4 regions of the Streptomyces sp. NBC_01288 genome follow, and region 1 is predicted to be linked to each of the others. Evidence: riboswitches for the same ligand, from Rfam matches in the RefSeq annotation. Region 1 holds a riboswitch; each other region holds the start of a gene.
The links. A riboswitch is a leader RNA that binds a small molecule or an ion and turns the genes downstream of it on or off. The one in region 1 is predicted to bind cyclic di-AMP.
Positions count from the first base shown of each region.

Region 1 (7,577 bases):
ACGCGGTCCCGGCCCTGGCCCGCGAGGGCTACGACTGGGGCGTCGTAAGCCCCCGGGAAGTCGCCGCGACAGCAACCTGGCCCGGCACCTGGCACATGGCCCGACAGCACTGGCGCTACGGGGCGGGCGAGCTACGCCGGTCCATCTCCAAGACCGCGTTCACGGCAGCCGTGCAACGCCTCCTCCCGGCGGTGACCCCGGACGACCTGGTCCCATCGGCGGCGGGCGTACGGGCGCAGGCGGTCCTGCGGGACGGCACCCTCGTAGACGACTTCCTGATCAAGGAGGGACCGCGGGCGGTACACGTCCTCAACGCCCCAAGCCCGGCGGCCACCGCCTCCCTACCCATCGGCAGAGAGGTAGCCCGCAGGGCCCTAGCTGCACTGCACCGGGAACTACAGCACCGCTAAGGGGCGCGGAACTGCGCGACCAGCCACAGCAGACCCGCGCTCGCCAGACAACAGAAGCCACGCAGACGCAAAGGCGCACGCCCAGTAAAATCAACCCATTGTGTCTGACTCCCCCAACACCCCCGCCGAGCCCGCGCAGCGAATCCGGCCCAAGGGCGAACCCCGTTTCCCCGACGGGCCGACGCCCGACCCCGCCGGCTCCCACTTCGAACGCCGCATCCGAAGCTTCCAACCCCGCAGAAGCCGGGTGACAGCCGGCCAGGCAGACTCCCTGGAACGCCTGTGGCCCAAGTGGGGCCTGGACATCGACGGCCAACGAACCCTCGATCTCCCCGAGCTGTTCGGGAACGACAACCCCGTCGTCCTGGAGATCGGCTTCGGCATGGGTGAGGCCACCGCCCAGATGGCCGCCGACGCCCCCGCGACGAACATCCTCGCCGCCGACGTGCACACCCCGGGCCAGGGCAACCTCCTCCGCCTCGCCGACCACCACGGCCTGTCCAACATCCGCGTCGCCAACGGGGACGCGATCATCCTGCTCCGCGAGATGCTCGTCCCGGACGCGCTCGACGGCCTGCGCGTGTACTTCCCGGACCCCTGGCCCAAGAAGCGGCACCACAAGCGGCGCCTGATCCAGCCGGAGTTCCTCACCCTCGCCGCGACCCGCCTCAAGCCAGGGGCGACCGTGCACTGCGCGACGGACTGGGAGCCGTACGCGGAGCAGATGCTCGAAGTGCTCGACGCGCACCCGGACTTCGAGAACAGCCAACCTGAGGGCGGTTTTGCGCCCCGTCCGGAGTTCCGGCCGCTGACCCGTTTCGAGGGCCAGGGACTGGACAAGGGACATGTCGTGAACGATCTGCTCTTCCGTCGCGTACCCCACGACGACCAGCACTGACGACCAGCGCCGACGCCAGGCTCCCTCGCGGGCCGTGCCCTTACCTCGTTAGGGTCGATGCCGTGGCCACGTTTCCGCCGTACCCCCCGCACCCCGGCCACCCCGCCGGTGGTGTGGCCGGGCACGGGCCGCGGGTGCGCTGGTGGCAGCGGAAGTGGGTCCGTTACGGCGCGTTGATCGCCCTGCTGACGCTCTCCGGGCTCGTCATCCTCGCGCTGGTCCGCCAACAGACCGGCACGGAAGGGTTCTTGGTCGGGCTCGGGCTCGCCGTACTACCCGTCCCCCTCCTCCTCGCCGCCTTCCGCTGGCTGGACCGCGTCGACCCCGGCCCCTGGCGCAACCTGCTCTTCTCCTTCGCGTGGGGCGCCTGCGCCGCGGCCCTCATAGCCATCGTCGCCAACAGCTTCGCGACGAGATGGATAGCGACCACGACCGCCGATCCGACCAGCGCGGACACCCTCGGCGCGACCGTCATAGCCCCGATCGTCGAGGAGTCGGCGAAGGCGGCGGCCGTACTCCTCGTCTTCCTGTTCCGCAGACGGGACTTCACCGGGATCGTCGACGGGGTGGTGATAGCCGGGGTCACCGCCACCGGCTTCGCGTTCACCGAGAACATCCTCTACCTCGGCACCGCCTTCGGCACCGACCAGCTCACCGGCGACCGCGGCTTCACCTCCGTCACCGCGGCGACCTTCTTCGTGCGCATCGTCATGTCCCCCTTCGCGCACCCCCTGTTCACCGTCCTCACCGGCATCGGCTTCGGCATCGCCGCCCTCTCCCCCGACCGGCAGCACGTCCGCCGCGTCCTGCTGCCGCTGACCGGCCTGCTCCTCGCGATGGGCATGCACGCGATCTGGAACGGCTCCTCCACCTTCGGCCAGTACGGCTTCTTCGAGGTCTACGGCGTCTTCATGGTCCCCATGTTCGGCCTGCTGACCTGGCTGGCGGTCTGGACCCGGCAGCGCGAACTGCGCACCGTGCGCGAGGAGTTGCCCGCCTACGTCTACGCGGGCTGGCTGATCCCGGCCGAACCGTTCGTGCTCGGCTCGATGAAGGCACGGCGCTTGGCCCGCGAGTACGCCCGCCACCACCTCGGCAGGCAGGCGGCTCGCTCGGTCGCCCGGTACGAGGCCCACGCGACCTCTCTGGCGTTCCTGCGGCACCGGGCCGCGCGGGGTCGCGCCGGCGCCGATTTCGTCGTACGGGAAAGGGAGCTGCTGCACGAGCTGTGGCTGCGCCGGGAGGTGGCGCGGCCCGCGCTGGACTACGCGGCGCGCCGGACGGCGCCACCGGTACCGGTGGTGGTGCCGCCGTGGCCGCCGGTGTACGGGTCGTACGGGTCTCCCCTGTACAACCCGTACCGGTCATAGTTCCGAGGACATTTACGCCGACGCCTGCGTGAGGCGGGTGATCTCCGCCTCCGTCAGCTCCAGTTCGGCCACGCCCAGCAGTGCGGGGAGCTGCTCCACCGACCGGGCCGACGCGATCGGGGCCGCGACCGTGGGCTGGGCCGCGAGCCAGGCGAGGGCCACCGTGGCGACCGGGGCGTCGTGGGCCTGGGCGACCTCGTCGAGGGCGGTGAGGACGTTCAGGCCGCGCTCCGATTCGAGGTACTGGGCCGCGCGCCCGGCCCGCGGGCTGTCGACCGTCGTACCGGGGCGGTACTTGCCGGTGAGGAAGCCGGCGGCCAGCGCGAAGTACGGGACCGCGGCCAGGCCCTCCCGCGCGGCGAGCTCGCTCAGCTCACCCTCGTAGGTGTCGCGCGAGACCAGGTTGTAGTGCGGCTGGAGGGCGACATAGCGGGCGAGGCCCTCGCGGTCGGAGAGGTCGAGGGAGGCCCGGAGCCGCGCCGGGGTGATGTTGGACGCGGCGATGTGCCGCACCTTTCCCGCCTTCACCAGCTCGTCGAGCGCGCCGATGATCTCCTCGACCGGCACCTCGACCTGGTCGAAGTGGGTGTAGTAGAGGTCGATGTGGTCGGTGTCGAGGCGGCGCAGGGAGGCGTCCGCGGCGGCCTTGATGTTGGCGGCGCTCAGGCCCGGGAAGTCGGGGTGCTGGCTGACCTTGGTGGCGATGACGACGTCGGAGCGGTTGCCGCGGGCCTTGACCCACTTGCCGATGATGGTCTCGGACTCGCCGCCCTGGTTGCCCGGCGCGAACGCCGAGTACGAGTCGGCGGTGTCGACGAAGTTGCCGCCCGCGGCCGCGTAGGCGTCGAGCACGGCGAAGGAGGTCGCCTCGTCGGCGGTCCAGCCGAAGACGTTGCCGCCGAGGGAGAGCGGGAAGACCTCAAGGTCGGACCGGCCCAGCTTGCGAAGAGAAGTCATGACCCACTTCAACAGCCGGACCGGAACCGGATATTCCAGCCCTTTAGAGCCCTTAGAGCCCTTAGGGGTTGAGGCCCTTGCTGCGCAGCCAGGGCGCCGGGTCGCTCGCGGTGGCGGCGCCGTTGATGTGCACCTCCAGGTGGAGGTGCGGCCCGGTCACGTTGCCGGTCGCGCCCACGCGGCCGATGACCTCACCGGTGGAGACCTTCTGCCCGACGCTCACGTTGATCGAGGACTGGTGGCAGAACCACAGCTCGGTGCCGTCGTCGAGGGTGAGGATCGTGCGGTACCCGTACGACCCGGCCCAGCCCGCCTCGGTGACCGTGCCGCTGTGGATGGCCTTGATCAGCGTGCCGGTGGGAGCGGCGAAGTCGAGACCCGTGTGGTACCCGGAGGACCACATCGAGCCGGCCTGTCCGAAGGTGCCGGTGATCGTGTACGAGCCGACCGGCAGCGTGTACTGCTTGGCCAGCGCGGCGAGCTTCGCGGCCTCGGCCTTCTTCTTGGCGGCGGCCTCCGCGGCCTTCTTCGCGTCGGCGGCCTTCTTCGCGGCGTCCTTCTCGGCCTTGGCGGCGGCGTCGTCGACCTGCTTGGCGACGGCGGCCTCGACGGCGGCCTTCGACTTGCCGTCGACCTGCACCTGCTGCGACTCGGCCTGCGCCATGATCCGGTTGCGCAGCAGCTCGCCCGCGTCCGAGGCACCCTTGGCGGTCTCGGTGGTGGTCACGCCGACGCTGCTGAGCGCGGTCGCGGAACCCTTGGGGGTACTGCTGGACGAGTCGTCCAACAGATGACCCACGGAGGGCAGGTCGGGTATGGAGATCGATACCGGCGGCTTGCCGGTGTTGGCGCTGGCCATGCCGCCCGCGCTGACGGCGGCTATGACACCGACGCCCAGGACGGTGGAGCTGCGGGCGAATCCTCCGCCACCACGCTGCTTGGCGACACGGTGCTTGCCGCGGTTGGGAGCAACGGTCTCCGCGCTGGGATTCCACTCCTCCCAGGGGCCCTCGTCGGGGCGGTAACCGCCGTAGACGACAGGGGCTTCTGGGGCAGCCTGGTTGGACGCCACGTGGGCGTGCTCCTTTCCTTCCTTCTCGCCTACCGGGTTAGCTGACGGGTTCGGAGCAGGAAGGTCTCCTACGCGCGTAAACCGGCCGCGTTTCCACGGCAGTTGACGAGCGATTCACCCCAAGGTGGTGGTTCCCCGGTTCCCTTTCAGGATTCGGCGCGTGCGCACGGAGCCATCTCTAGTGACGGCTGGGACGACCGCGCTGCGTTATCGAACGTTAATAGACACGGGCGCCCGTTTCCAAGCTGTTCGGCTTGATCATTAACCTTTCCTTGCTGGACGAAGGGCCCACCACCGGCGAAAAACGGGCGAGTTGGCCAAGTCTCAGAATTCCCACAGGTATTGACGGCATGTCAGTTGTTATGCGGAGGGCTCCCACCCGGTCACCCGCCGTGACAACGGTCATGGATGCCGTACGGCGATCATCGCCATGTCGTCCGTCATCCAGCCCCCGGAGTACCGGCGCACCTCCTTGGCGAGGATGCCGAGCAACGCCTCGGGGGTGCGGAAGGTCCGGCCGGCCAGCCGCGCCCCGGGGTCGTAGAAGACACCGCGGGAGTCGCGCGCCTCGGACAGCCCGTCGGTGTGCACGAGGAGGGTGGCCCCGCCCGGGAACGCGAACTCTTCAGCACGGTCGGGCCAGACCCCCAACTCCCCCATTCCCAGGGGCAGTGCGGGCTCCTGGACCTGCAACGTACGGACGGTGCCGTCCTCGTGCAGGAGCAGCGGCGGCGGATGGCCGCGGTCGACGATCCGTACGACGCCGTCGCCGTGCGGGAGTTCGGCGAGGACGGCCGTGGTGAACCCCTCGAACGCGTCGAGCCCGTCGCGCCGGGTGCCCTCGCGCGCCAGCGCCCGCTCCAGCCGCTGCGCGACCGCCTCCAGGGTCGCCTCCTGCTCGGCGGCCTCCCGGAACGCCCCGATGACCACGGCGACGGCGGCGACCGCGCCCATGCCCTTGCCGCGCACGTCGCCGACGACCAGCCGTACGCCGTGCGGGGTGTCCTGCACCGCGTACAGGTCGCCGCCGATGAACGCGCCCTCCTGCGCCGCCTCGTACCGTGCCGCGATCGCGAACCCGCCGATGCGATCGGCCGGTTCGGGCAGGACGGCGCGCTGGGCGGCCTCGGCGATCTCGCGCGCGGAGGCGAGCTGTTCGCTGCTGCGGCGGACCAGGAGGTTGATCAGGACGGCGAGGACGGCGACCGTCGCCACGGTGACCACCTCGGTGACCGCGTCGGTGTCGAGGACGATGCCGAGCCTGATGTGGATCACCAGCACGACGGCTACGGCCGCCAGACCGGTGAGGACGGTGCCGCGCCGGGAGTAGAGCGGGGCGGCGACCAGCGGGGCGGCGGTGAAGAGCGGGGCCGCCGTGAATTCGGACGGGGTGAAGTAGTCGTAGAGCGCGGCGGCGATCAGCAGCAGGACGGGGAGGCGGCGGACGACGGCGCGGGCGTACGAGATCCGCCGGCCCTCGCCCTCGGGGCGGGGGGACGGACTGTCGCCGAGGCCCGGGTCGGGCGTGGGATCGCCGGGGAGGCGCCCGCCGGCTCGCACGTACGGACCCTCCTCCTCCACACGTCCAGTTTTTCCCGGTGGGGGGAGTGCGGCGAGCGGGGTGGGCCGACAGGGGGAGAAACACCAAGGGCCGGAACCCATTTCTGGATTCCGGCCCTTGGCCGTAGTAGCGGGGACAGGATTTGAACCTGCGACCTCTGGGTTATGAGCCCAGCGAGCTACCGAGCTGCTCCACCCCGCGCCGTTGTGATTGCAACTATACGCCATCCGCGGGGTCCGATGTCACACAGGTTTCAGTCGGCGGTGTTCCCGGCGTGCGTGAGGGTCTCCCAGGAGACGAAGAGGTCGTCGCTGCCGGCCGGGCGGGTGGACTCGGCGAGCTTGTGCGCGGCGGGCACCTTCACGCCGAGCCGGCCCTCCAGGTGGTTGACGGCGACCTCCAGGTCGGGCCCCATGTTCCGGTCGACCTTGCCGCCGCACAGCCAGGCGGGCGCGGGCTCGCCGAGCTGGTAGCGGGCGTGGAATTCGAGGGCCGCCTTGAGCCGGTCCTTGACCCCGTCGTAGAGGTCGACGCCCTGGTGCCAGGCGGTCTCGGCGATGTGCGCGGTCGCGGCCAGCGAGTACCCGACGTGCTTGAAGTTGCGGCAGGTCTCCTGGGCGAGGCCGTCCTTGAAGGTCGTCTGCTTGAACCAGTATGTCGTCAGCTTCTGCGGCGTGGTGAGCTTCGAGCCCACCGGGGTGAGCGGCACCCTGCCGTCCTTGGCGAGGTAGAAGTAGGCGGGCACGCGGTCGCGGAAGCGCTTGACGGCGGCGTCGAACGCCTTGTGGTCGTCGAGGAAGACGGCGATGCCGATCGCCGCGTCCGTCATCGCGAGGTCCCAGTTGCCGTTGTAGTCCGGCAGGTCCTTGGTGACTTCCGGCTCGTAGGCGGTACGCAGCATCGTCCCGAACCGCTTGACCCGGTCCGCCGGCCATCCGGCGCCGGGCGCGTACCGCACGATCTCCGCCGCCCGCGCCCAGGTCGAACCGGCCCACGCGGTCTGGAGCCCGGCGTCGTCGGAGGTGTGCTCCTTCATCTTCGCCGACCAGTCGTCCATGATCTCCCGCGCCTTGAGCGCGTGATGCTGCTTGCCGGTGATGCTGAACAGCAACGCCTGCGTGTACGCCGCGATCGCGTCCTCGCGCTCCTCGACACAGCCGTGCGCGGCCTTGCCGTTCCAGGGGCAGTCGACGTCCGCGGACGGCTTCGCCGTGTACTTGTACGACCCGTACTTGCTGTCCCGCATCCCGAAGTACGCCTTCAGCCAGGGCTGTTTGCCGGCGGTGACGTTCTTGCGCACGGCGTCCAG
Region 1 covers NZ_CP108427.1:5,492,956-5,500,532, reverse strand. Annotated here, with positions in the region: gene lhgO (L-2-hydroxyglutarate oxidase) at 1-410, shown strand, start outside; gene trmB (tRNA (guanosine(46)-N7)-methyltransferase TrmB) at 511-1,308, shown strand; gene OG194_RS24685 (PrsW family intramembrane metalloprotease) at 1,371-2,678, shown strand; gene OG194_RS24680 (aldo/keto reductase) at 2,691-3,635, opposite strand; gene OG194_RS24675 (M23 family metallopeptidase) at 3,697-4,707, opposite strand; cyclic di-AMP (ydaO/yuaA leader) riboswitch at 4,719-4,876, opposite strand; gene OG194_RS24670 (PP2C family protein-serine/threonine phosphatase) at 5,110-6,267, opposite strand; tRNA gene OG194_RS24665 (tRNA-Met) at 6,396-6,469, opposite strand; gene OG194_RS24660 (alginate lyase family protein) at 6,522-7,577, opposite strand, start outside.

Region 2 (7,577 bases), 5.1 Mb from region 1:
GCCGTCGCGGAGTCGCTGTTCCAGGACGTCCAACGCAGCGACGTGAGGCGGCTGTTGCCGTCGCCGCACGCGAGCATGAAGTCGGTGGGGCGCACCTGGGGATGCCACAGGCAGTCGACGAGCACGGGGTCCTGTAGCTGTCGGTGGGCGGTCACCGGGACCGTGGTCGGCGCCGCCGACGAGGTGCCGACGGCCGGCCCGAGCAGGGCTGCGGCACAGAGCGTGACGATTCCGACCATGGTGTGTTTGTACATGTCCGCTCCCGGCCGCCTCTTCGTCCTCGTCGCCCCGCACCAGCGGTGGGCCCGCCTGCCGGGGCGCGGTCGTCGTGTCTCTGTCGACGCTACGACCGTGTCCCAGGATGCACCACTCGTACGGGTCTACGACACGGTTGGCCGGGAGTGTCGTGAGGTGTGCGGTAGGGGCCGGGAAATGCCCGGCCCCGATCGGATCAGGCGGGCCGTACGGCGCCCCGGATGGCGGCGGCACCGGCGTAGAAGATCGACTCCTCGCGTATCGGCGTACCCGGACTCGGCGCGTGGATCATCAGGCCGTTGCCGGTGTAGAGGCCGACGTGATCGATGCTGTCGTAGAAGAAGATCAGGTCGCCGGGGCGGATGTCCGTGAGCGGGACGAGGGCGCCGGCACCCGACTGTTCCTGGGCGGTACGAGGGAGGAGGACGCCCGCGGCCTTCCAGGCGGCCTGGGTGAGGCTGGAGCAGTCGTACGCGTCCGGTCCCGCCGCGCCCCACAGGCAGGGCCTGCCGATCTGGGCGCGGGCGAAGGCGAGCGCGGTGCTGGTCTTGCTGAGCGTGGTGGGGTCCTGCGGCGCGGCGGGTACGGCCGCGGCGGGCGCCGGGCTGATGGTCGGGGCCGGGGGAAGAATGATCTCCGGGGCCATCGTCGGAGCCGTGGGCAGGGTGAACTCGGGAGCGATGGCCGGGGCCGCGGCGAAGGAGACCTCGGCGGCGGGCGGTGCCGGCTGCCACTCCTGCTGCGGCGGGCGCCAGTCCGGTTCCGGCGTGGGGTACGAGGTCCGCTGCTCGGTCACCGGAGGCATCTGGCCGGTGGACCAGGCCTGTTGCTCGGGGACGATCGGCATCTGACCGGTGGCCCAGGTCTGTTGCTCGGCCACGATCGGCATCTGGCCCGTCGACCAAGCCTGTTGCTGGGGCAGGACGGGCATCTGCCCCGTGGACCAGGCCTGTTGCTCGGGCGCGATGGGCATCTGGCCCGTCGACCACATCTGCTGTTCGGGGACCATGGGCATCGACCCGGTCGACCAAGTCGCCTCCGGGGTGGGCCAGTTGGTCTCCGCGGGCGGCCAGGTAGCACCAGCCGGGGCGGATTCGGTGCGCGGAGCCGCGATGTAAGGGAGCAGCTCCAGGTCCGCCGTGAGCGGGTCGAAGGCCGGTGCCGGGGCGGCCGCGACGGCGAACTGCTGTGCCTCCACGGAGGGCATGGGCGCCACCTCGATGGAGGGCACGGGCGGCAGGTCGAGGACCGTCGGCTGCGGCATCTGAGCCATCTGCTGCATGTACGGCATCTGAGGCGACCGGGGTGCCTGCGGCGCGGCGATCTGAGGCGACTGGGGTGCCTGCGGCGCGGCAGGCGGCAGCGCGGCGATCGGTCCGGCCGTCAACTCTGCGATGGGCGCGGCGAGTTGAGGGGTGACGGGCTCCGGTGCGCCGGTCCCCGCGGTCAGTTCGGCCACGGCGCGGCTGGGCTGCGCCTCAAGCGCGCGGCCGCCGCCTTCGGGCTCGGGGCGTCGTTCGGACCGCTCGGGCCTGGGTGCCGCCGAGCGGGCGGGAGTCCTGCCGGGCGGCAGTTTCGCCGGTACGGTCGGGCCCATCTGGGCGCGAGCGCGGTCGAACAACTGCCGAGTGACGGCGTCTTGGGCGGGGTCGGAAGTACGCGACGCGCTGGGGCGGGGTTCGACACGCTTGCGCGGACCGCCGGACATCTTGCGTGTGGCGTTGTAGTTTCCGGTGGCCGTCTCGGCCCTGTCGTAAAGGGAGTTGATCCGCCGCTGGACTTCGTCACGGCTGGGTCGGTCGTCCACGGTGGGGCCACTGCCTCCGGTGCGCGTACTTCGTTCTGCCGGCATGGCAGACGTGCTCCTTCCGTATCGCGCCTACCGGGTTAGCTGTCGGGTTCGGGCGGCCGATCACGGAAGGATTGCCCTACGACCCTTGCCCAAGCGGGCGGTCGGGTCGATTCACCCCAAGTTCGGTTGGGTCCCCGGCTCCGGCTGTCGCGAGCGACACACCGGACTCGGCGCAAACCGTGCGGCCCGGCGCTGATCGCCGGAGTAGGTCGTACGGTCTGAGCGTCAACTTAGCCAACGTGTGTGCCTCGTGTGAAGGTTGAAGCGCGATATGTCCGATACGTTTTTGTGACCTTTACCTCGCTCAGATACTTCGGCTGGATGCGTCGAGGGTTCGATCGAGGGCTCATGGGTCCGCCGAGTCGGGTGATCCATATGAGGTCGCTATGAATTTTTGGGACGGTTGAACACACTGGCGTCCCGCTCCGTATTGGAACGGGGGATTTCCATGCCGGGACGATCCGGGCCGACCGATACGTGTAGGAGCAACTTCCTTGGCACGCAACACGCGCAGACGCCCAACGGGCGCACGACGCGCGACGATGGCAGCAGTCGCCCTGATGCTGGGCGGCGGAGGACTGGTGGCGGCGAACGTCTACGCGTCGGCGTCCGAAGGCGGTTGGGGCGGTGACTCGTCCCAGCAAGGGTCTCCCGACGCGGCATCGAGTGGCGCGACGATCGACTGCCCGGACATCGGCACCCAGTTGACGTCGGTCCCCGACGAGGCGAAGACCGAGGTCGACGCCCAACTCGCGCTTCTGGACCAGCAGATAACCGAGGCCTACCAGAAACTGAAGGACTCGACGGAGTCCATACGCCAGGACGCCTCCTTCGCCGACAACGCGATCATGAATCCGTTGAAGGAGAAGCGGGCCGCGACGATCGGGCGGATCGACGACGCCATCGACCGGGTCGGGGACCGCCCCGAGGGTCTCGACGCGCTCGCCGGCTGCACGCTGATCGCCCCCACGAACGGCGACGAGAACGGCAGCGGGGGTGACCAGAGCGGTAGCGCCGACCCGACCGGCCAGGACCAGCAGCAGGGTGACGGCCAGGGCGAGCAGGGGAACCAGCAGTCCACGAACGGGCCCGTCGCCTCGGACTACGCGGACATCACCTCCGTGCAGCCCAACGTGAACACCCCGCAGGACCAGGGCGACGCCTCCCGCGGCACGTTCGTCACCGCATGTGGCGTGAACGAGAACGGCCTGTTCAACTCGGACAACGTGATCGTCGCGCCCGGAGTCACCAACGGAGCCCACCACTTCCACGACTACATCGGCAACCAGTCGAACAACGCCTTCGCGAGCGACGACGACCTGGCGAAGGCCGACACGAGTTGTGAGAACCCGGGCGACAAGTCCACGTACTACTGGCCCGTGTTGCGGCTCCAGAACGGCAAGCAGGAGCGGGACGCGGACAAGCCCGGCGGCGGCACCGAGGGCAACTCCGGTCAGATCGTCACCGCGAAGGCGGCCACGCTGACGTTCGTGGGGAACCCGAAGAGCAAGGTCGTCGCGATGCCGCGCCTCCTGCGCATCATCACCGGCGACGCCAAGGCCTTCGTGAACGGCCCGGCCAACGCCAACGCCTCCTGGAGCTGCACCGGTTTCGAGGACCGGCAGCTCAAGGACAAGTACCCGCTGTGTCCCGCGGGCAGTGACGTGGTGCGCACCTTCAAGTTCCAGAGCTGCTGGGACGGTCGCAACATCGACAGCGCCAACCACCGCACCCACGTGGCCTTCGAGGCCGCCGACGGCTCCTGCCCGACGGGCTTCGAGGCCATCCCGCAGCTGGTGCAGCGGATCGTCTACGACGTGGACGCGCCGAGCCTCCAGGACGGCGGCAAGACGACCCCGCTGTTCGCGGTCGACTCCTTCCCCGAGCAGCAGCACAAGCCCGTCACCGACCACGGCGACTTCATCAACGTCTTCGACGAGGGCCTGATGAAGGACATGGTCAGCTGCATCAACGACGGCAAGAAGTGCGGCGCCGGCACGAACGACGACCCCGGAGGCTCGGGCGACGGCTCCGGCTCCGGTGACGGCTCCGGTTCGGGTGGCGGCTCCGGGAACGGTGGGGGTTCCGGCGAGCCGCAGGAGTCCCCGTCGGCCACCGACACCGCTACGGCGGCGCCCACGGCCACCGCGTCCGACGAGCCCGCCGGGAACGGCGGCAACGAGGGCAATGGCGGTAACGGCGGCAATGCCGGGAACGGTGACAACGGCGGCAACGGTGACGAGCCCACCGCGGACCCCGCGACTAGCGCCCCGGACACCGAGACCAACGCCCCCGAGCCCACCGACACCCAGACCACCGACCCCGGTGATCTGACGACGGCTGTCTCGGTCCCCAAGGCAGACACGAAGACCGAAGGGTCCAAGTCGAGCGAGACGCAGGGGAGTTCGGACAACGGCTCCGGCGGCGAGGTCGGCAGCGCCGTGACGACACCGCCCGCCTCGTCCTCCGGCGGGGAGAGCTACGCGGCCGTAGGCCCGAACCAGCCGCAGGCGCAGGGCGGGCTGGCGGAGACCGGCGCGAATCTGTGGCCCGCGGTGGCCGGAGCGCTGCTGCTCGTCGCCGGATTCGTCGTGCTGTACCGAGGCAAGCGCAGTACACGCTGACACAGCGCACCCAGGTGCACGTCTGTGACAACGACGGCCCGGCCGCCCTCACTTGGGGGTGGCCGGGCCGTCACGCATTCAGCGCTCCGGGGCAGAAGACCTCGGTCAGACAGCCGGGGAGGGATACGTCGGATACTCGACTCCGGAGACGTGCTGGACGACCCGGACGACCTGGCAGGAGTAGCCGAACTCGTTGTCGTACCAGAGGTAGAGGATCGCGTTGTCGCCGTCGACCTTGGTGGCGCCCGCGTCGATGATCGAGGCGTGGCGCGAGCCCATGAAGTCGCTCGACACCGCGTCGGGGGCGGTGGTGAAGTCGATCTGCCGTTTGAGCGGCGAGGTGAGCGAGACATCGCGGAGGTAGTCCAGGACCTCGGCACGAGTGGTCTCGCGGCCGAGCCGCAGGCTGAGGATCGCGATCGAGACGTCCGGCACCGGGACCCGGATCGAGCTCCCGGTGATCGGCGCCTTCAGGTCCGGCAGCGCCTTGGCGACGGCGGAGGCGGCACCGGTCTCGGTGATCACCATGTTCAGCGGCGCCGAACGGCCGCGTCGGTCGGCCTTGTGGTAATTGTCCAGCAGGTTCTGGTCGTTGGTGAACGAGTGGACGGTCTCCACATGGCCGCGCAGCACACCGTACTCGTCGGCCATCGCCTTCAGCGGCGGCACGATCGCGTTGGTGGTGCAGGACGCGCAGGACAGGATCTGCTCGTCCGGCTTGATCGTGTCGTGGTTGACGCCGTGCACGATGTTCGGGACATCGCCCTTGCCGGGTGCGGTCAGCACGACGTTGTCGATGCCGGGCCGCAGATGCTGCGAAAGCCCTTCCCGGTCACGCCACTTGCCCGTGTTGTCGATGAGGATGGCGTCCTTGATCCCGTACGCCGTGTAGTCGACCTCGGACGGGTCGCCCGCGTAGATCACCTTGATCTCGTTGCCGTTGGCGATGATCGTGCTGCTCGCCTCGTCGACGGTGATCGTGCCCTGGAACTGGCCGTGGATCGAGTCGCGGCGCAGCAGCGAGGCCCGCTTCACGATGTCCTGGTCGCCACCCTGCCTTACGACGATGGCGCGCAGCCGGAGACCGTTGCCCGAGCCGGCCTTCTCGATGAGCAGGCGGGCGACCAGGCGGCCGATGCGGCCGAAGCCGTAGAGGACGACGTCGCGGCCCTCGCGGCGCTCGATCTTGTCGGCGCCGGTGGCACCGGCGACGGCCTCGGCGGTGAACTCCTCGACGGAGAGCCCGCGTTCGTCGCTGCGGTGGGTCGCGGCGAGCATGCCGATGTCGATCTGCGAGGGGCCCAGGTCGAGCGCGGTGAGCGTCCGCAGGTAGGGGAGGGTCTCGACGACGGAGAGCTCCTCGCCGGCGATCTGGCGGGCGAACCGGTGGGTCTTGAGGATGCTGACCACCGACTTGTTGACCAGGGAGCGGCTGTGCAGCAGGACCGTGACGTCCCGCTCGCGGTGCAGCTTCCCGATCATCGGGATCATCGACTCCGCGATCTCCTCGCGGGTCTTCCAGTTGGTGAACGAGTCCTCGTTGACAGGCACAGAATTCTCTTTCGAGCTAGGCGGCGCTCATATGCTAACCCGCTGTTCATCTGCCCGTTCAGCAGGGGTGCCGCCCGGCCCGTAGCAGGCCCGGAACGCCGAGAAGGGCCCTGCCGACGCGCGTCGGCAGGGCCCTTCTCCGGCTGTACTGGTGTCGCTTCTACACGGTCTCCGACACGTCCTGGGCCGCGCCGCTGCCCAGCAGGGCCGACGCGTTCTCCAGCGGAGTGAGGACGTGCACCGGCACGGCCTCGGGCAATCCGTGGCAGGTGAAGCCGAGCCGGGTCATGGCCCGGATGACCTCGCCGCTGTTGAAGTCACGGGGGTCCTGCCGGGTGATGACCTGCCCCACCTGCTTGACGGGGTAGCGGCGCCGCCCGATGGTCACGGACTCACCCGTGACCAGTTCGGGCTTGATGCCCTTCATCGTCTCCAGGACACCCATCTTGGTGAGGTCGAAGGGATACCGGGCGATGACACAGCGCATGTTGCCTCACAGAGAGAAGGAGGATCGGGGGCCGAACGGGCGCCCGAAGGCGCCGAGTTGGTCCTCAGGCCGCAGAGCCGAAGGACGAGCGTCGCTGCCCCCGGCTGCTGCTGCCGCCGGCACTGCCGCTGCTGCCGCCACGCCGAGCCGCACCACCGGCGGACCGGCCCTCGCCGGCCCCGGCCGGACGGCCACGACGGCCCCGGGACGACGAGGAGGACGGGCTACGGCGGGTGCGCTCGCGCTCCACGACCGGGGCCTGGATGACGACCGGCACGCCGGACGGGGCCTGGGCGCCCGTGATCCGGGTCAGCTCCTCCTCGCCGGAGCGCACCGCGGTGACCTCCGCGGTGACGCCGGCCATGGTCATCAGCCGGGTGAAGTCACGGCGCTGGTCGGGGGTGACCAGCGTGACGACACTGCCGGACTCGCCCGCACGGGCCGTACGGCCGCCGCGGTGCAGGTAGTCCTTGGGGTCGGTGGGCGGGTCGACGTTGACGACCAGGTCGAGGTTGTCGACGTGGATGCCGCGCGCCGCGACGTTGGTCGCCACCAGCGCCGTCACATGCCCGTCCTTGAACTGGGCGAGGGTGCGGGTGCGCTGCGGCTGGGACTTGCCGCCGTGCAGACCGGCCGCGCGGACGCCGTTGTTCAGCAGGTGCTTCACCAGCCGGTCCACCGCGTGCTTGGTGTCCAGGAACATGATGACCCGGCCCTCGCGCGCCGCGATCTCGGTGGTCGCGCGCTGCTTGTCCGTGCCGTGCACGTGCAGGACGTGGTGCTCCATCGTCGTGACCGCGCCCGCGGA
Region 2 covers NZ_CP108427.1:354,532-362,108, reverse strand. Annotated here, with positions in the region: gene OG194_RS01705 (hypothetical protein) at 1-254, opposite strand, end outside; gene OG194_RS01700 (C40 family peptidase) at 452-2,107, opposite strand; cyclic di-AMP (ydaO/yuaA leader) riboswitch at 2,116-2,290, opposite strand; gene OG194_RS01695 (DUF1996 domain-containing protein) at 2,650-4,731, shown strand; gene OG194_RS01690 (glyceraldehyde-3-phosphate dehydrogenase) at 4,837-6,282, opposite strand; gene OG194_RS01685 (SCO5918 family protein) at 6,443-6,769, opposite strand; gene OG194_RS01680 (DEAD/DEAH box helicase) at 6,834-7,577, opposite strand, start outside.
Region 2: it holds a riboswitch for cyclic di-AMP, as region 1 does, so the genes downstream of both, OG194_RS01700 (C40 family peptidase) here and OG194_RS24675 (M23 family metallopeptidase) in region 1, are expected to answer to the same signal.

Region 3 (7,577 bases), 4.1 Mb from region 1:
AGTGACCGAGAACGAGGTGGGCAGCATGGCCGTCACTCTGATGAACCCCAGCGGATTGCCGCGGATCCCGGTGTACCGGCAGGTGTCGATCGCGACCGGGGCGAAGCTGGTCTTCGTCGCCGGCCAGGTCGCCTGGGACGCCGAGGGGGTCACGGTCGGCGAAGGCGACCTCGCGGCCCAGGTCGAGCGGAGCTATCTCAATGTCGGCACCGCGCTGGCGGCGGTCGGCGCGTCCTTCGACGACGTGGTGAAGCTGACCGTCTACGTCATCGACTGGACCCCGGACAAGATGCCCTTGTTCCTGGAGGGGGTCGCCCGGGCCACCGCGAAGCTGGGAACCACGCCGATGGCGCCGGGCACGCTGATCGGCGTGGCGGCCCTGGACGTGCCGGACCATCTGGTCGAGGTCGAAGCCACCGCGATCATCGACTGAGCAGAGCCGGCAGGTCAGGACTTCTTCGCCCTGTCAGCGTTCGTTCGCGAGGTCCAACTCTGCCGGAGCGGTGGTCGGCTTCGGTTCCGTCTCCACCGGCTTCGGGGTCCGCCACGGGTGGTCGATCGTTCCCCCGAAGGGCCGCCACCACGGGTCCGTCGCCAGGTCGCCGCCCGGTTCGAAGGGCTCGCCCGGCCTCGGTGTGGCCACGGCCTGGCCGGCCGCTTCGCCCTCGTCCGCGGTCCACTCGCCGGGCTCGGCCCACGGGTGCAGCGCCAGATTGAAGGTGCCCCAGTGGATCGGCAGCAGCACCCCGTGCGGCTGCCCGCCCTGGAGGTCGAGGTGGGCGCGCATGCCCTCCTCGGGCGTCATGTGGATGTCGGGCCAGAACTCGCTGTACGCGCCGATCTGGATCATCGTGGCGTCGAACGGGCCGTGCGCGGCGCCGATGTCCTTGAAGCCCTCGAAGTAGCCGGTGTCGCCGCTGTGGTAGATCCGGTGCTCGTCACCGGCGACCACCCAGGAGGCCCAGAGGGTGTGCTGGGTGTTGCGCAGACCGCGGCCGCAGAAGTGCCGGGCCGGGGTGGCGGTCAGGGTGAGGCCGCCGACCTTGGTCTCCTCGTGCCAGTCCAGCTCGCGCAGCCGGTCGGGGGACACTCCCCAGTGCTCCAGGTGGGCGCCGACGCCCAGCGGCACGGCGAAGAGGGTGTCCGTGTCGGCCAGTGCCTTGATCGTGGGCATGTCCAGGTGGTCGTAGTGGTCGTGCGAGATGACCACGACGTCGACCGGGCCGAGCGCGGCGATCGGCAGGGGCACCGGGTGCAGCCGCTTGGGTCCGGCGAACGGGAACGGGGAACAGCGCTCGCCCCAGACCGGGTCGAAGAGGACCCGGTGGCCGTCGATCTCCGCGAGCACGCTGGAGTGCCCCATCCAGGTCAGCCGCAGCCCGGTGGCGGCGGGCCTGGCCAGGTCGGCGAGAGTGGTGGCGTGCACCGGCAGCGTGCCGTCGGGGGCGCGGCGGGCGCGCTGCTCCTTGTCGAGGTAGGACTTGCCCATCCCGCGGATCGTGCCGCCGGACGGGCGGACGTTCGTATTGCCCCCGGGGTTCTGGAACACCCCGTCCTTGAAGTGGGGGGATCTGCGGATGCGCGCCAGGCGCTCGCCGCTCGGCTCCACGCCGAAGGCAGCGGGCTGCAGCGCGCGGAGCCCGGAGCTCAGCGTACGGAATCCGGTCACGATGCCTCCAGGTCGGGTCGGTCAGGCTTTCCATTATGGTCGACCCCTGTGACAACGCCGCCGCATCGGCGTCACCGGGGCCGGTTTCCAAGGAAAGACCAAAGATCCGCGCCGGAGGTCGACGCCGCGGACGGAACCGGACCTTCCGTTGACAGGACGCGGCACCCCTTCCGATACTGACTCGCTGTTCAGTACCTGTCATTCAGCACCGACCGTCCGGTACGCGCTCCCGTGCTCGTCCTGCCTGTACTCGCTGTCGGCCGGCGCCCCGAGGAGCCCGTATGACCGCCCCTTTGATGTCGCTCACCTGGACCGACCACGTCACCGGCCGCCGGGGCTTCCTGGTCGTCGACCGGCTGGTGCGCGGGGTGTCCAGCGGCGGGCTGCGGATGCGGCCGGGCTGCACGCTCGACGAGGTGGCGGGGCTGGCCCGGGGCATGACCATGAAAGAGGCGCTGCACTACGACCCGGAGGGCAGGTACATCCCCCTGGGCGGCGCCAAGGGCGGCATCGACTGCGATCCCCGGGACCCGGTGTCGTACGGCCTCCTCGTGCGCTACCTGCGCGCCATGCGGCCGTACATCGAGAGCTTCTGGACGACGGGTGAGGACCTCGGGCTCAGCCAGGACCTGGTCGACCGGGCCGCCGCGGAGGCGGGGCTCGTGTCGTCGATCCAGGCCGTGTACCCGCTGCTCGACGACGAGGCCGCGGCGCGGCGGCGGCTCGCGGACGCCTTCGCGGTCGAGGTGGACGGCATCGGTCTCGACGAGCTGGTCGGCGGCTGCGGGGTCGCCGAGTCGGTGCTCGCGACGCTGGACCGGGCGGGCGTGCCGTACACGGGGACACGGGTCGCCGTACAGGGGCTGGGCACCATGGGCGGGGCCACGGCACGGTTCCTCACGCGCGCGGGGCTGTCGGTCGTCGCCGTCGCCGACATCAAGGGCACGATCGCGAACCCGGCCGGCCTCGACGTGGACGCGCTGCTCGCGGCCCGGGACACCTACGGCACCGTGGACCGCTTCGCGCTGCGCCCCGGCGACCTCGAACTCCCCGGCGAGGACTGGCTGGCCGTCGACGCGGAGGTGCTGGTTCCGGCGGCGGTGTCGTACGCGATCGACACCACGAACCAGCAAGGGATCACCGCCCGCTGGATCGTCGAGGCGGCCAACATGCCCGTACTGCCCGAGGCGGAGGACCTGCTCTCCGCGCGCGGGGTCACCGTGCTGCCGGACGTGGTCGTGAACTCCGGGACGAACGCCTGGTGGTGGTGGACCCTGTTCGGCGACATCGGCGCCGACGCGGACGAGGCGTTCGCGCACACCCGGCGTTCGATGCGCGCCCTGATCGACCGGATGCTGGCCCGCGCGGACACCGACGGCACGACACCGCGCGCCGCCGCGCACGCCATCGTCGACGACCGGTTGCCGGTCATCGCGGAACGGTTCGGCTGGTACCGGTGACGTACGGGACAGCACCCCTATGGGCAACGGATTAGGGTGACCGCGTGGCGAGAGTGCGGTTGAGCGTGGCGGAACGGCAGGCGGAGTTGCTGCGGGCCGCCGTCGAGCAGATCGAGGCGCGGGGCGTGGCGGCGGTCAGGATCGCCGACGTGGCCTCGGCGCTCGGTGTGAGCAACGCGCTGGTGCTCTATCACTTCTCGACCAAGGAGAAACTGGTCGCCGCCGCGTTCACCTTCGCCGCCGAGGACGACCTCGCGCATCTCCACAAGCTCCTGGGCCGCCGTACGACCGCGCTGCGCCGACTGCGGGCCGCGGTGCGCTGGTACGCGCCGACCGGGCAGGCCAAGGGCTGGCGGCTGTGGATCGAGGGCTGGGCGGCGGCGCTCCGCGAACCCGCCCTCCTGGACGTCACCCGCGATCTCGACCGCCAGTGGAAACAGGCCCTCGCGGAGGTCGTCGCCGAGGGCGTGACCGCGGGCGAGTTCCACTGCCCGGACCCGGCCACCACCGCCCTGCGCCTGACAGCCCTCCTCGACGGGCTCGCCGTACAGATGACCGCCTACGGGGGCACGGTGTCGCGGGCGCGGGCCCTGGAGTGGGTCGACGAGGCACTCGCGCGGGAACTCGGCCTGGAGCGGGCGGCGTTGACCGCTCCCTGAGCCGTTCCCGCAAAAGCCGCCTCTTCGAGGAGACGACTCCGCACATGTCACCCCGTTAACGCGGCAGCCTGTTGCCGTGTCGCCCCGTCAGGCCACCCGCTCGATCCGCATCTTGATGGCGTCCGGCGACAGCGCGCCCTTCGCCTCGACATGGTCCCCGGAGGACTCGCCCCGCAGCCGGCGTCCGATCCACGGCACCAGGTACTCGCGCGCCCAGTGCACGTCGTCGCGCCGGATGTCGAGCGTGCCGCGCGGCGGCAGCGGGGGCCAGGGCTGGTCCGGGTCGGCCGGGACCTCGACGCCGAGGACCTGGCCCGCGCGGAGCGCCACGCGCGTGTGTCCCTCGGGAGAGAGGTGGAGCCGGTCGCCGTCCCAGGCCCGACGGTCCTGGACCGTCTTCAGGGACCAGAGGTCGAGCACCGGGCAGCCGTAGCGGTCGGCGATGGCCCTTACATGTCCGTTGTAGGTGGCGATCTTGCCGCGCAGATGCTTGAGCACGGGCACGCCACGGGTGTCGAAGCCGGTCGTCACCATGACGGTGCCGACGGCGGCGGTGAGGTCGGCGACCGCGCGTTCGAAGCGCTCGGCGACCTCGTCGGGGTCGGTGCCCGGACGGATGATGTCGTTGCCGCCCGCGGCCAGGGAGACCAGGTCGGGCCGGATCTCCTTGGCCCGGGTGAGCTGGTCCTCCACGATCTGGTCGAGCAGTTTCCCGCGCACGGCCAGATTGGTGTACTCGAAGTCGCCCTCGGGCCGCCGGTCCGCGAGCAGTACCGCGAACCGGTCGGCCCAGCCGACCATCGCCCCGTCGGGCCCTGGATCGCCGACGCCCTCGGTGAAGCTGTCCCCCACCGCCACGTACGACCCGATCACTGCTCTGTTGTCACTCTTCGAATCGTTAGCCACGGCAACCATAATTCACCCTGAGGTGTGACCTACGCGATCGTATTTTGGGGTTGACGGGCGGTGAGATAAGCCACTCGTAAAGGGTTGTCCAAAGTCGGAATAACCCTCCGATCAGGGGCGTTGACCCCGGAACTGCTCTGCTCCTGGCTCCGGCGTCAGCCGACGGTGACGCCGTGCGAGCGGAGGTAGGCGACCGGGTCCACGTCCGAGCCGTAGTACGGCGTGGTCCGGATCTCGAAGTGCAGGTGCGGGCCGGTCACGTTGCCGGTCGCGCCGGAGAGACCTATCTGCTGGCCCTCGGTCACGGTCTGGCCGGCCGAGACCGACAGCTGCGACATGTGGGCGTACTGCGAGTACTCGCCGTCCGCGTGCCGGATGACGACCTCGTTGCCGTAGGCGCCGTCGTAGGCCGCCGAGACGACCGTGCCCGCGGCGACCGCCTTGACGGTGGTGCCGGTCGGGACGACGAAGTCGACGCCGGTGTGATAGCCGCTGGACCACATGCTGCCCGCGACGTGATAGCCGGTGCCGATGGTGCCGCCGGTCACGGGGAGGGTGTAGCCGGTGGAGGTGCTGGTGCTCGTGCTGTCGTCGCTCTGCGCGGCCGAGCTGCTCTTCTCCGAGGAAGAGGAGGACGACGAGGACGAGGACGAAGAAGACGTGGTACCGGACGACTTGGACGACGTACCGGTGTCCGTGCCGCTCGTCGCGGCCTTCTTGCCGAGGGTCAGCTTCAGGCCCGGGTGGATCAGCGACGGGTCGCCGCCGATGGCCTCGCGGTTGTCCTGGTAGAGCTTCTTCCAGCCGCCGGTGACGTCCTGCTCCTCGGCGATCTTCGCGAGCCAGTCGCCCGACCGCACCGAATACGTCTTGACGCCCGAGGACTTCGAGACGGTCTTCGCGGCCGCCTTCTCCGTAACCGTCTTCTCGGTCGCCGGAACGGACTGAACCGCCTTTTCCGGAGCGGAAGTCGTGGTCGCGGCATGGGCGCCGGTGGCTCCCATGAGCGGAAGGGCGAGTGCGGCGCCGCCGGTTCCGGCTACGGCCATCGAGCGGGTGAGTCGCTGGGACTTCGGGCGGCGGTGCTTACCCTTCGCGGGCATGACGAATTCCTCTCCGGCGCCTGCGAGGTGAGCTGTCGGGTGCGGGCTGGAGATGCCCGGCCGCGCACTGGTCGCGGCTAAACCCCAAGCCCGTTCCGGAGACCGGAACAGGCGTCTTACCTGTGGGTCCCCCGCTCCTGCCGCATACGGGTGGGTGTGTGCGGAGTCCGGTCGGCGGCAGGATTGGGCGTCCGTCCGGATTGGTGGCGAACGTAAGCGAGGAAGACGCAAAGGGACAAGCAGGAGGTTCCACGGATTTGCGTTTCTTGTGTTTCCCTGCGGGAATTCACCGTCACCCTCCGTGAATTCCCACCGGACTCAACCCCTCAATCCCCCTGTAAAAGCACGTCAATTACGTGAACATGACGAACGACGCACGGTCACGAATATGACGCTGCTCACGTACACAACTCTCAGGTTCCTTTATTCCAGAGCGAGTTGGAACGAAGGCTGCAATTGGGACAGAGGGATCAGATGCGACGCAGGCGGATAACCGTCGCATCAAGGTCACCGCGCAGCCCGGTCCGCAGCCCGTGGTGCAACAGGACGGCCCCTCGGTGGACTTCGCCCGTTTCGAGGCATTCGTACGACGCTGTCGGGTCGAGCCCGCGCAGCCGGAGCGCCGGCAGGGGCTCGCCGTAGTGCTGCGCCTGGAGCAGGGCGAGGACGACGGTCTCGTCGCCGTCGACGTACTGCACGGCGCTGAGTCCGCCGCTCGGCGGGCGCAGCCGGTGGAGGTCGCCGTGCTGCACGAGCGGCCGGATCTCCTTGTAGAGGTCGACCCACTGGCGGGCCTCGGCGAGTTCCTCCTCGGTCCACTCCGAGAGGTCGCCGCCCACCCCGAGCACCCCTGCCATGGCGCTCACGAACCGGAAACGCAGGCTGCTGACCCGGCCGTTGAGCTGGATGTTCGGGCTGTCGGTGACCCAGGCGGCCATCACGCGCGCGGGGTGGATCTGGCTGAAGCCGTGCTGGATGGCGAGCCGGTCGAGCGGGTCGGTGTTGTCCGAGGTCCACACCTGGTCCGTACGGCTCATGACGCCGAGGTCGATCCGGCCGCCGCCGCCCGAGCAGGACTCGAAGGCCACGCCCGGGTGGGCCGCCCGCAACCGGTCGAACAGGGAGTACAGGGCGCGCACATGGTCGACCCAGAGGCGCTGCGGATAGGTGTCACCGGGCCATCCGGCATCAGTGAAGCAGCGGTTGAAGTCCCACTTCACGTAGTCGATCGGGGCGCTGGAGAGCAGCCCGTCGAGCCGCTCCCAGAGGTACTCCTGGACGTCCTCGCGGGCCAGGTTGAGGACGAGCTGATTGCGGAACTCCGTCCGCTTTCGCCCCTCTTGGTACTGCACCCAGTCGGGGTGCGCGCGGTACAGGTCGCTGTCCGGGTTGACCATCTCGGGCTCGACCCAGATGCCGAACTGCATGCCGTGCGCGTGGACGCGGTCGGCGAGCGGCTTGAGGCCGGCGGGGAAGCGGTCCGGGTTGGGGGTCCAGTCGCCGAGCCCGGCACGGTCGCTGGTGCGGGCGCCGAACCAACCGTCGTCGACCACGAACAGCTCGACCCCGAGCGCCGCCGCGCGCTGCGCGAGCGTCTCCTGCTGCTCCTCGGAGATGTCGAACTGGGTGGCCTCCCAGGAGTTGTAGAGCACCGGCCGGTCCTGGTCCGCGTCCGGGATGACGTACGTCCGCTGGTAGTCGTGCCAGGTGCGGCTGGCGCCGCCGAAGCCCGCGTCGCTCCACAGCCCGGCGAAGACGGGGGTCGTGAAGGACTCCCCCG
Region 3 covers NZ_CP108427.1:1,384,991-1,392,567, forward strand. Annotated here, with positions in the region: gene OG194_RS06170 (RidA family protein) at 26-433, shown strand; gene OG194_RS06175 (MBL fold metallo-hydrolase) at 467-1,669, opposite strand; gene OG194_RS06180 (glutamate dehydrogenase) at 1,951-3,129, shown strand; gene OG194_RS06185 (TetR/AcrR family transcriptional regulator) at 3,174-3,788, shown strand; gene OG194_RS06190 (SGNH/GDSL hydrolase family protein) at 3,876-4,661, opposite strand; gene OG194_RS06195 (M23 family metallopeptidase) at 4,850-5,797, opposite strand; cyclic di-AMP (ydaO/yuaA leader) riboswitch at 5,802-5,964, opposite strand; gene OG194_RS06200 (alpha-galactosidase) at 6,268-7,577, opposite strand, start outside.
Region 3: it holds a riboswitch for cyclic di-AMP, as region 1 does, so the genes downstream of both, OG194_RS06195 (M23 family metallopeptidase) here and OG194_RS24675 (M23 family metallopeptidase) in region 1, are expected to answer to the same signal.

Region 4 (7,577 bases), 2.8 Mb from region 1:
GTCCTCACACGTTCCGTGCCGTTCGCGCCGTTCGCCCCGCCGGGAAAGCGCAGCCGGTGCGCGGTGCCCGCGCGCTCGGTGTGCAGGGCGGTGATCGCCCGGGCGCGCTCGCCGTCGCCGCGGGCCACGGCGTCCACGATGGCCCCGTGCTCGGCCCAGGACTCGACGGGGTTGGCCGGGGCGTCCACCGCGTACATCCAGGCGATCTTGTGGCGCAGCTGGGTCAGCATCGAGGTCAGCGCGGGGCTCCCGGAGGCCTGTGCCAGCGTCTCGTGGAACCAACTGCCCAGGGAGCGCAGATCCTCGCTGTTGCCCCGCCTGGCGCGCTCCTGACCCAGCCTGACGAGGCCGCGCAGCACCTTGAGGTGGGCCTCGGTGCGGCGCTGGGCGGCCCGTGAGGCGCCGAGCGGCTCCAGCAGCATCCGCATCTCCAGCAGGTCGGCGGCCTCCTGCTCGGTCGGTTCCGCGACGCACGCGCCCGCGTGCCGCCGGGTCACCACGAACCCCTCGGCCTCCAGCGTGCGCAGGGCCTCCCGGACGGGGACGCGCGAGACCCCGTACCGGCGCGCGAGGAGTTCCTCCGTGAGCCGGCTGCCGCGCTCGTAGACACCGGCGACGATGTCGTCCCGGATCGCCGTGCATACCGAGTGCGCCGGAATACGCATGTCCGACCTCCGCCTTAATCCCCGTGAAACGTCGACGATTGACGTGTGTTCCGTGACTCTATTGCAATGAGCGGGAATTTCCGATGGCGGACCGGAATCCATGGATATTTTTTGGACAGGAGGGCTCCGGAAACACCGAAAGCCCCGGCCGGGCGGGCCAGGGCTTCGGGAAGTGCGGCGGTGCGTCGTCAGACGTTCACACCGTGCTTGCGGAGGTAGGCGACGGGGTCGACGTCGGAGCCGTACTCGGCGGTCGTGCGGGCCTCGAAGTGGAGGTGCGGTCCGGTGACGTTGCCGGTCGCCCCGGAGAGGCCGATCTGCTCGCCCGGGGTGACCGTCTGGCCGACGGAGACACCGATGGACGACAGGTGGCCGTACATGGTGTACATGCCGTCGGCCATCTTGATCACCACTTGATTGCCGTACGAGCCGCCCCAGCCGGCCTCGACGACGGTGCCGGAGCCGACCGCGTGCACGGAGGTGCCGGTCGAGGCGTGGAAGTCGATGCCGGTGTGGGCACCGGAGGACCAGAGGGAACCGCCGGTCTTGTAGCCGGTGGAGACATACGAGCCGGTGACCGGTGCGACGAAGGTGTTGAGCTTCTTGCGCTCGGCGGCGCGGGCGGCGCGTACCTCGGCCGCGCGCTCCGCCTTGGCCAGTGCGGCGGCCTTGGCTCGGGCCTCTTCCTTGGCGGCCTGCTCGGCCGCGGCCTGCTGCTGGGCGGCGGCCTGGGCGTCGATCTTCTCGGCGACGGCGTCGCCCATGGCGATGACGGGGGTGAGGCCGGTCTGCTCCACGGCGGGCTCCGCTGCGAACGCGGGGGCGCTCGCGAGGGTGCCGACGACGCCGGTGGTGGTGAGGGCCGCGACACTCGCGACGCGAACGGTGGTGCGGTGGGTCCGGCTCGGGCGACGGTGCTTCCCGGTGGCGCGGGTGAACGCCATGAAGTGGGTGGTCCTTTCCTTCCTTCTCGCCTACCGGGTTAGCTGACGGGTTCGGAGCAGGAAGGTCTCCTACGGACCCCCTCGCTCCGCGCGCGGGCGTCCGATTCACCCCAGGGACGTGGGTCCCCGGCTCCCCTGGCTCGCGCCGTACGGGGACTCGGCGATGACTGTCCGGTGCCGCGAGTGCGGCGCGGTGCCTGACGGACAGCCGGACCGACGCTAAGCGGGGCCACTTTCAATCCCCAAACGGATCACGGGTTTTGTTGCACATGCCACAGCGCAGACAGGCAACCTCTCCCCCAATTCGGACAATAGGGGGCCCTGGTGACTCTTCAGTCACCAGGGCCCCCACGCGCGCGTGCCGCTGTTCGGCTCGCTACGGGTCGTCTACTCGGCCGGGACGACGGTCACTTCGCCGATACCGAGAGCCTCCACGGGCTCCTTGATCTGCTCCGCGTCGCCGACCAGGATCGTCACCAGACGGTCCACCGGGAAGGCGTTCACGACCGCCGCGGTGGCCTCCACGGTGCCGGTCGCGGCGAGCTGCTGGTACAGCGTCGCCTGGTAGTCGTCGGGCAGGTGCTGCTCGACCTGGTCGGCCAGCGTGCTCGCGACGGCCGCGGCGGTCTCGTACTTGAGCGGCGCCACCCCGACGAGGTTCTGTACGGCGATGTCCCGCTCGGCGTCGGTGAGTCCGCCCTCGGCCAATTTGCGGAGCACCGTCCACAGGTCGTCCAGCGCCGGACCGGTGTTCGGGGTGTCGACGGAGCCGCTGATGGCGAGCATCGATGCGCCCGTGCCGTCGGGTGCCGAACGCAGCACCTGGCCGAACGCCCGCACACCGTAGGTGTAGCCCTTCTCCTCCCGCAGGACGCGGTCCAGGCGGGAGGTGAGGGTGCCGCCGAGGCAGTACGTGCCGAGCACCTGCGCGGGCCACACGCGGTCGTGCCGGTCGGCGCCGACGCGGCCGATGAGCAGCTGCGTCTGGACGGCGCCGGGACGGTGCACGATCACGACGCGCCCGGTGTCGTCGGCGGTCACCGGCGGCACGGGACGCGGCTGCGCGGCGGAACCCGTCCACGAACCCAGAGTGTCGGCCAGGAGCGCGTCCAGGTCGATGCCGGTGAGGTCGCCGACGACCACGGCGGTGGCCGTCGCGGGGCGGACGTGCCGGTCGTAGAAGGCGCGTACGGCCCCGGAGTCGATCTTCTGGACGGTCTCCTCGGTGCCCTGGCGCGGACGCGACATGCGCGAGGTCGCCGGGAACAGCTCCTTGGAGAGCTCCTTGGCCGCGCGGCGGGACGGGTTGGCCGTCTCGTGCGGAATCTCGTCGAGGCGGTTGCGGACCAGCCGCTCGACCTCGCTGTCCGCGAACGCGGGCGCCCTGAGCGCGTCGGAGAGCAGGCCGAGTCCCTTGGCCAGGCGCGACGCCGGGACCTCCAGGCTCAGGCGCAGCCCGGGGTGGTCGGCGTGCGCGTCGAGGGTGGCGCCGGAGCGCTCCAGCTCGGCGGCGAACTCCTCGGCGGAGTGCTTGTCGGTGCCCTCGGAGAAGGCCCGCGCGGTGATCGTGGCGACACCGTCCAGGCCCGCCGGTTCGGCGTCCAGGGGCGCGTCCAGGAGCACCTCGACGGCGACGACCTGCTGGCCGGGGCGGTGGCAGCGCAGCACGGTCAGGCCGTTGCCGAGCGTCCCGCGCTCCGGGGCCGGGAAGGCCCACGGCCTGGCTTCGCCGGCCTGGGGCTGCGGGTGGAATTCCATCGTGGCGAGCTCGGTCACTTGGCCGCCTCCTCGTTCTCGTCGCCGGCCTCTGCTTCGTCATCCTCGTCCGCGATCGGCTCGTAGACGAGCACCGCGCGGTTGTCGGGGCGCAGACGGGCCTTGGCGACCTCCTGCACCTCCTCCGCCGTCACGTCCAGGACACGCTGCACGGCGGTCAGGGCGAGCTGCGGGTCGCCGAACAGGACGGCGTACCGGCACAGTTCGTCGGCGCGGCCCGCGACCGTGCCGAGCCGGTCCAGCCACTCGCGCTCCAACTGGGCCTGGGCGCGCTCCATTTCCTCAGCGGTGGGGCCCTCCTCGGCGAACCGGGCGAGCTCCTCGTCGATGGCGGCCTCGATGACCGGCACCTCGACGTCCCCGGACGTCTTGACGTCCAGCCACCCCAGGGAGGGCGCCCCGGCCAGCCGCAGCAGACCGAAGCCGGCCGCGACGGCCGTACGGTCGCGCCGTACAAGGCGGTTGTAGAGGAGCGAGGACTCGCCGCCGCCCAGGATGGTGAGGGCGAGGTCGGCCGCGTCGGACGCGCGCGTGCCGTCGTTCGGCAGGCGGTAGGCGCACATCAGGGCGCGGGCCGGGACCTCCTCCTCGACGACCTCGCGCAGTTGACCGCCGATCACCTCGGGCAGCGTGCCGTCGCGGGGCTCGGGCTTGCCGTCGTGCGACGCGATGGACCCGAAGTACTTCTCGATCCAGGCGAGCGTCTGCTCGGGGTCGATGTCGCCGACCACGGACAGGACCGCGTTGTTGGGCGCGTAGTAGGTGCGGAAGAACGCGCGCGCGTCCTCCAGGGTGGCCGCGTCCAGGTCCGCCATCGAGCCGATGGGCGTGTGGTGGTAGGGGTGACCCTCCGGGTAGGCGAGGGCGGTCAGCTTCTCGAACGCTGTCCCGTAGGGCACGTTGTCGTAGCGCTGGCGGCGCTCGTTCTTGACGACGTCCCGCTGGTTCTCCATGGACTCCTCGTCCAGGGCGGCCAGCAGGGAACCCATGCGGTCCGCCTCCAGCCAGAGCGCGAGCTCCAACTGGTGGGTGGGCATGGTCTCGAAGTAGTTCGTGCGCTCGAAGCTGGTGGTGCCGTTGAGCGAACCGCCCGCGCCCTGCACCAGTTCGAAGTGTCCGTTGCCCTTCACCTGTCCGGAGCCCTGGAACATCAGGTGCTCGAAGAGGTGAGCCAGGCCGGTGCGTCCCTTGACCTCGTGGCGGGAACCGACGTCGTACCAGAGGCACACCGCCGCGACCGGGGTCAGGTGGTCCTCGGAGAGGACCACGCGCAGACCGTTGGCCAAGCGGTGTTCGGTCGCTGTCAGACCGCCGGACCCTGCCTCGGCGGTGGCCGTGTGACCCATGGGCATGTACGTCCCTTCGATCGCGGATTATCTGGCTGGAACCGCAGAAATCCTGCTCGTCCCGCCACTGTATGCAAGCGTGCGGACCGTCGGCGAAGTTCCCGGCGGACGTACGCCGAGAGCGAGATCGCGTAGCCTGCGGGCAGTCGCACACGTGGACTCACACGGCAGCCGCCGGCGACGGACCCGAGCGGGCAACGCCGGGTCCTGGTCCGCGTTGTCAGTGCCGCGGTCCACAATGGTTCACGTCAAGACCCCGTTCACGCTTCAGCATGAGTGAGCCGAAGGGGAGCGACCCCCAGGCGAGCGACCAGAAAAGAGGAGCCGGCAGCGATGGCCCGCCGCAGCACGAAGACCCCGCCGCCCGACGACTCGTTCGAGGAGCGGATCCTCGACATCGACGTCGTCGACGAGATGCAGGGCTCCTACCTTGAGTACGCGTACTCGGTCATCTACTCCCGAGCCCTGCCGGACGCCCGGGACGGCCTGAAGCCGGTCCACCGACGGATCGTCTACCAGATGGACGAGATGGGCCTGCGCCCCGACCGCGGCTACGTGAAGTGCGCGCGTGTCGTCGGTGAAGTGATGGGCAAGCTGCACCCGCACGGGGACGCGTCGATCTACGACGCCCTGGTGCGCATGGCCCAGCCCTTCTCCATGCGCGTGCCGCTGGCCGACGGCCACGGCAACTTCGGCTCGCTGGGCAACGACGACCCGCCGGCCGCCATGCGGTACACAGAGTGCCGGCCGTCCGAAGCGGCCAACCTGATGACCGAGTCGATCGACGAGGACACGGTCGACTTCACCCCGAACTACGACGGCCAGGAGCGGGAGCCGGTGGCCCTGCCCGCCGCCTTCCCGAACCTCCTGGTGAACGGCTCGTCGGGCATCGCGGTCGGCATGGCCACCAACATGCCGCCGCACAACCTGGGCGAAGTCATCGCGGCCGCCCGGCACTTGATCCGCTATCCGAACGCGGACCTGGACACCCTGATGCGGCACGTCCCCGGCCCCGACCTGCCGACGGGCGGCCGGATCGTCGGCCTCACCGGCATCCGGGACGCGTACGAGACGGGCCGCGGCACCTTCAAGATCCGCGCCACGGTCGCCGTGGACAACGTGACGGCACGCCGCAAGGGCATCATCGTCACCGAACTGCCCTTCTCCGTAGGCCCCGAGAAGGTGATCGCCAAGATCAAGGACCTGGTCGGCGCGAAGAAGCTTCAGGGCATCGCCGACGTCAAGGACCTCACCGACCGCGCGCACGGCCTGCGCCTGGTCATCGAGGTCAAGAACGGCTTCGTACCGGAAGCGGTCCTGGAGCAGCTCTACAAACTGACGCCGATGGAGGAGTCCTTCGGCATCAACAACGTTGCCCTGGTGGACGGTCAGCCCCTCACGCTCGGCCTCAAGGAACTCCTGGAGGTCTATCTCGACCACCGCTTCGACGTCGTACGGCGACGCAGCGAGTTCCGCCGCACCAAGCGGCGCGACCGCCTCCACCTGGTGGAGGGTCTGCTCACCGCGCTCATCGACATCGATGAGGTCATCCGGCTCATCCGCTCCAGCGACAACTCCGCGCAGGCGAAGCAGAGTCTGATGGAGCGCTTCTCCCTGTCGGACATCCAGACGCAGTACATCCTGGACACCCCGCTCCGCCGCCTCACCCGGTTCGACCGGATCGAGCTGGAGTCGGAGATGGAGCGCCTCCGCGCGGAGATCGCCGAGTTGACCCGCATCCTGGAGTCGGACACCGAGCTGCGCAAGCTGGTCTCCACCGAACTGGCCGCCGTGGCAAAGAAGTTCGGCACCGACCGGCGTACGGTCCTGCTGGAGTCGGCGGGCGCCCCCACCGCCACCGTGCCGCTCCAGGTCGCCGACGACCCGTGCCGGGTGCTGCTCTCCTCGACGGGTCTGCTGGCCCGTACGGCGAACGGCGAGCCCTTCCCCGAGGACTCCGAGGCCCGGCGCACCAAGCACGACGTGATCGTCTCGGCGGTCCCGGCGACGGCCCGCGGCGAGCTGGGCGCGGTCACCTCGGCCGGCCGCCTCCTGCGCATCAACGTCGTAGACCTGCCCCAGCTCCCGGAGACGGCCGCCGCGCCGAACCTCTCCGGCGGCGCCCCGGTCTCGGAGTTCGTCTCCCTGGACGAGGGCGAGACGGTCATCTGCCTGACGACCCTCGACGAGTCCTCCCCGGGCCTGGCCATCGGCACGGAGCAGGGCGTCGTCAAACGTGTGGTCCCCGACTACCCCACGAACAAGGAGGAGTTGGAGGTCATCACGCTCAAGGACGGCGACCGGATCGTCGGCGCCGTCGAGTTGCGCACCGGCGAGGAGGACCTGGTCTTCATCGCGGACGACGCCCAACTGCTGCGCTACCAGGCCGCCCAGGTGCGCCCCCAGGGCCGCGCGGCCGGCGGCATGGCGGGCATCAAACTCACCGAGGGCGCGAAGGTCATCTCCTTCACGGCCGTCGACCCCGCCGTGGACGCGGTCGTCTTCACGGTCGCGGGCTCGCGCGGCACGCTCGACGACTCCGTCCAGACGACGGCCAAGCTCACCCCGTTCGACCAGTACCCCCGCAAGGGCCGCGCCACCGGCGGCGTCCGCTGCCAGCGCTTCCTGAAGGGCGAGGACTGTCTCTCCCTGGCCTGGACGGGCCCCGTACCGGCCAAGGCGGCACAACGGGACGGCACACCGGCGGAACTCCCGGAAATGGACCCGCGACGGGACGGCTCGGGCGTGTCGCTGGCGAAGACGGTGTCGGTGGTGGCGGGGCCGGTGTAGCGCCGGCCCCTCAGGCCTCCGGTCCCGGCTCCTCGTCGGACTTCGGCTCCTGGTCC
Region 4 covers NZ_CP108427.1:2,722,652-2,730,228, forward strand. Annotated here, with positions in the region: gene OG194_RS11655 (GntR family transcriptional regulator) at 1-665, opposite strand, end outside; gene OG194_RS11660 (M23 family metallopeptidase) at 854-1,609, opposite strand; cyclic di-AMP (ydaO/yuaA leader) riboswitch at 1,623-1,782, opposite strand; gene OG194_RS11665 (M16 family metallopeptidase) at 1,997-3,385, opposite strand; gene OG194_RS11670 (M16 family metallopeptidase) at 3,382-4,737, opposite strand; gene OG194_RS11675 (DNA gyrase/topoisomerase IV subunit A) at 5,065-7,521, shown strand; gene OG194_RS11680 (CobW family GTP-binding protein) at 7,532-7,577, opposite strand, start outside.
Region 4: it holds a riboswitch for cyclic di-AMP, as region 1 does, so the genes downstream of both, OG194_RS11660 (M23 family metallopeptidase) here and OG194_RS24675 (M23 family metallopeptidase) in region 1, are expected to answer to the same signal.